2 regions of the Pseudoalteromonas sp. BMB genome follow, and region 2 is predicted to be linked to the other one. Evidence: riboswitches for the same ligand, from Rfam matches in the RefSeq annotation. Region 2 holds a riboswitch; the other holds the start of a gene.
The links. A riboswitch is a leader RNA that binds a small molecule or an ion and turns the genes downstream of it on or off. The one in region 2 is predicted to bind lysine.
Positions count from the first base shown of each region.

Region 1: another riboswitch for lysine. It lies ahead of dapA (4-hydroxy-tetrahydrodipicolinate synthase); the one in region 2 lies ahead of lysC (lysine-sensitive aspartokinase 3).

Region 1 is NZ_MBQA01000024.1:81,400-83,607, reverse strand. Features, by position in the region: gene BB427_RS02575 (2,3,4,5-tetrahydropyridine-2,6-dicarboxylate N-succinyltransferase) at 1-387, opposite strand, end outside; gene dapA (4-hydroxy-tetrahydrodipicolinate synthase) at 398-1,282, opposite strand; lysine riboswitch at 1,398-1,576, opposite strand; gene BB427_RS02565 (response regulator) at 1,719-2,208, shown strand, end outside.
Region 2 is NZ_MBQA01000213.1:20,861-23,068, reverse strand. Features, by position in the region: gene nhaD (sodium:proton antiporter NhaD) at 1-669, shown strand, start outside; lysine riboswitch at 815-985, shown strand; gene lysC (lysine-sensitive aspartokinase 3) at 1,074-2,208, shown strand, end outside.

The DNA.
Region 1 (2,208 bases), on a different contig from region 2:
TGCTGCACTAAGGTGCACATTTTTACCAATTTGCGCGCAAGAACCAACCAACGCATGACTATCTACCATAGTACCTGAATCAATATAGGCACCAATGTTGACATAAGCCGGTGGCATAATAATTGTGCCGGCTGCGACGTAAGCGCCACGTCTTACACTGCTTCCGCCAGGGACCATACGAACGCCATCTTGTGCAGCAAATCCGCGTGGTGCTAAGTTATCTTTATCAACAAATCCACCTGGGAATTCCGTATTTACGCCATTTCTAAATGCTTCAAGGATCCCTTGTTTTACTTCTACGTTAGCATGCCAATGGCCTTGCTCATCCTGTGTTGCAGCACGTACTGTGCCATTTTCTAAATCGTTTAGTAGGGTTAACCAGCTCATGTTTACTGCCTTAGTTCCAAGATAAAATCGTTTTGTTCGCGCGAGTGATCGCATCGGTATGGGTGAGTTCCAAATGTGTCAGCGGCGGGCGCAAGTTTGGACTTGTGAGCTTCCCTTGCAAGTGCATTAACACTTTGACTGGTATGGGATTTGCCACTGCAAATAAGCTATTTGCAGCTTCTGACCAGGTGGTAAATAAATTAGGAGAGGTGCCGCTTAACGAGCGCCTTACAAATTCTGCGGTTTGCTGCGGCCATGCGTTTGCTGCAACAGACACCAGGCCCGTTGCACCTGCTTGTGCAAAGTAGGGCATTAAGCCATCGTCGCCGCTATAGATTGCGACATCAGGCGCTGCCTGACGAAATGCTTCAAAGGTGGCAATATCACCACTGGCTTCTTTTAGTGCCCACAGATTAGGGTGGCAAGCTAGTTCGCCGAGTAGTTCAGGGGCGATGGCAACGGCACTGCGACCGGGTACATTGTAGAGCATGCAAGGGTTGTGGCTCTCATCGAGTAGTGTGCTAAACCAATGCGCCAGACCAACTTTGCCGGGCTTTGCGTAGATTGGTGAGCCAAGTAAGAGTGCATGAATGGGCTGCGTATTACAAAAGCGCACCCATTGTGTTTGCTGCTCAAGATTACTACCGCCAACGGCAACCATTAGTGGTACGCTTGGGGCGAGCTGGCAAACAAACTCAACGATTTGTTGCTGTTCTTGTTGGGTAAGCGCAAGGCCTTCGCCGGTACTGCCTAGTAAAAGAATACCGTTACGAGCCTGCTCTTGATCGCGTACAAGCGTCGTTAATGCGCTAAAATCAACCTGATTTTCAGCATCAAAAGGCGTTACTAAAGCCGTCCACAACGGATAGTCAGATAAGTTGAATTGTGATTTCATCTCTACCGAACTTAAATCATGTTCGGAGTTAGGAGGGTGTCCAAACTTCGAACCGTTAAAATTCGAAGAGCAATGGACTTAAAAAGGATAAGGCAGCCAATGGCCTTATTTTTCTAAGACCAGAAGCTCTCCACCAAGTATGTTGGTGACAGTCGCTGGGATTCAGCCCAGTCGCCCGAAATGAGTATTAGCAAACAATAACTCAATTTCTCGGCGTATATTCCCCTCACTAAGCTGCAACGGAGTTTGCTCTCCTTCACTTAGTTACCTGAATAACGCACCTCTTCCAGCCCTTAATTTGACGCCGTGGCATCAAACTATCTAAATAGGGTGAACACGCATTGAAACATTTTGGCCGTCTAGGTGTCAAGTATCGGACTGTAAATAATACGATTGTTAACTACACTTAACATTGCAGCTGAGACAATGCTATGAGATGAAAAACAAAAATATGTCGTTAATAAATAAAGTTAAAAATCGTTATATCGGGGCATTACTTGCTATGGCTATATTGCTGTCGATGGCGATGGGGATTATGCAGTATTTACTGTATCAGCAGAGCCAAGACGCGCACGTAATTAATATTGCGGGTATGCAGCGGATGTTGTCCCAGCGCATCGCGCTTTTCAGTGCACAAGAGGATAAAAGAGACAGTGAGGAGCTTCGTCAAGCCATTGATAAATTTGAAAGTAATCATGAGTTTTTAACTAAAACAGAGGGGGGGGAGGCTATTTATCTGAATGAGGCGCTTGCTGCGCTTTACTACCAAGAGCCGGTGCAATTGGATTTGCAAAGTAATACTTTTGTCACTTTATCAAGGTCTCAGTTACAGCAATCCACTCCTCAATTAATGGAACAAATCTTTACTGCATCTCAGCATTTACTCCCCAACCTGAATGAGGCCGTTTCACTATTTGAGCAGCATG
Region 2 (2,208 bases):
GTATTTATCTTAGCTGCGATGCTATCAATCGGCATGAATGATAAGATCACCTTTGAAAAGGCTGAATTACGCAGAATTGAAAAGACTGATATCACCATTGCACTCATCTTCTTATCAACCATTTTTGCTACGTTATTCTTAAGCGTGCAATACCACGTACCGCCGATGCTAACTTTCTTATTTGGCTTGTCTTTGATGTTCTTAATGGCGCAATTCTTGATGCGCAAGAAAGACGTTAATAAGAAAATCATCGACTATATCCGTGAAATTGAATACGACACCTTATTGTTCTTTGTGGGTGTGCTGTTATTAGTTGGTGCGTTGAAAGAGGTCGGTGTACTGTCTAAGTTTACCGATTTATATCTGCATCTTGCACCGGAGTACGCAAATTACTTGGTCGGTTTAATGAGTGCGGCGGTAGATAACGTGCCGTTGACGGCTGCGCTATTAAAAGCAGACATTACGATGACTCCAGCGCAATGGCTAACCTTTACTTATGCGACTGGCGTTGGTGGCTCTATGCTTATCATTGGTTCTGCAGCAGGGATCATTGCAATGAGTAAGGTTAAAGCCTTAACTTTCTCAAGCTATCTTAAAATGAGTATCTACCTGCTTATCGCATATACCATTGGATATAGTGGTGCGTATTTCGCGGGTCAGCTTATTTAAGACCAATGGATTTAATTTTTTACCGCTTTGGGATAAGTTTTTCATAAATAACTTGACACCTAGACGGCTAAAAGATAATTTTCTTACATCGCCCGCATTGATTGCGGGCTTTTATTTTGCTTTTATTCAGATTAACAAAGGCAAAATAAACAGAAGAGGCGCGATGCTTAGGTAGTTAGTGTGAGGTGACGAGACCAATGACCACTAGTGAGGGAAGTATTCGCCGAGGAGAAAAGTTGCTCGTCGCAACGATTCTTCGGTTTACGAGGCTGAATCCTCGGAACTGTCACCGTATTGGTGGAGAGCTTCTGGCAAAGGTCATTTCAAGCGTTCGTCTTTCTAGAAATCCCATGCCGAGTTCTCCTTATAAAATTTGACTGTGCCAACAGTCGAGAGGAGAGAAAATGAATTCGCAGTATGTTGTAGCCAAATTTGGCGGTACCAGTGTCGCTGACTTTGAAGCTATGTCTCGTTGTGCCCACATTGTTCGTGACAACCCAAATGTTCGAGTGGTCGTTGTGAGTGCATGTGCTGGCGTAACCAATCACCTGGTGACGCTAACCCAACAAAAGGAAGATGAAGCCGGGCGCAAAGCAGTTGTTGCAGCGGTTGAAAACATACAGCAAGCGATTATCGATCAAGTGTCTTTGGATGCTGATCTTGCAGAGGGTTACAAGCAAACTTTCAGTGAATTTGAAAGCCTTGCGAGTTTACCAGCACTTAGCAGACAGCAATGCGATGAAATGTTGAGCTTTGGCGAGCGTTTTTCTTCTTATTTGTTTACCCAAATACTACGGAATAATCAGGTTCAGGCGTCGCGCTTTGATGTGCGTAAAGTGCTTAAAACAGATAACCAGTTTGGAAAAGCGAATCCAAATGTTGCAGCTACGCGTGAAGCTGCGCAAACCAATTTGGTCGCGCTACTTGGCGACACAGTGCAGGTGACGCAAGGGTTTATTGGTAGTGACCAATACGGCCAGACGACCACGCTTGGCCGTGGCGGTTCTGATTATAGTGCTGCATTGTTAGCAGAGGCAATTGACGCGTCAAGTGTGCATATTTGGACCGATGTTGTTGGTATTTTCAGTACCGATCCGCGTTTGTGTGTAAAGGCTAGACCTATTCCTCGTTTGAGTTTTGATGAAGCGGCCGAAATGGCGACATTTGGTGCCAAGGTGTTACATCCCGCAACTATATTGCCAGCGAGTCGTAAAGGTATTTCAGTATTTGTTGGTTCAAGCCGTGATCCGCAAGCGGGTGGCACTTGGATTGAAAAAGAGAAAACGGCGCAAGCAGGCATTCGCGCAGTGACACAACGTAAAAACCAAATACTATTGACGCTAAAGAGCCCTGAAATGCTTCTTGCAAGCGGCTTTTTGGCTCGTATCTTCACCATTTTAAGTAATTACAATATATCGGTTGACTTGGTAACGACTTCGGAAATTAGTGTCGCGCTTACGCTAGATAATGCGCCGAATGCTTCTCGACCAGAGTTAGAACAAGCTTGTTTGGACGAACTTGGCGAGTTTTGTCATGTGA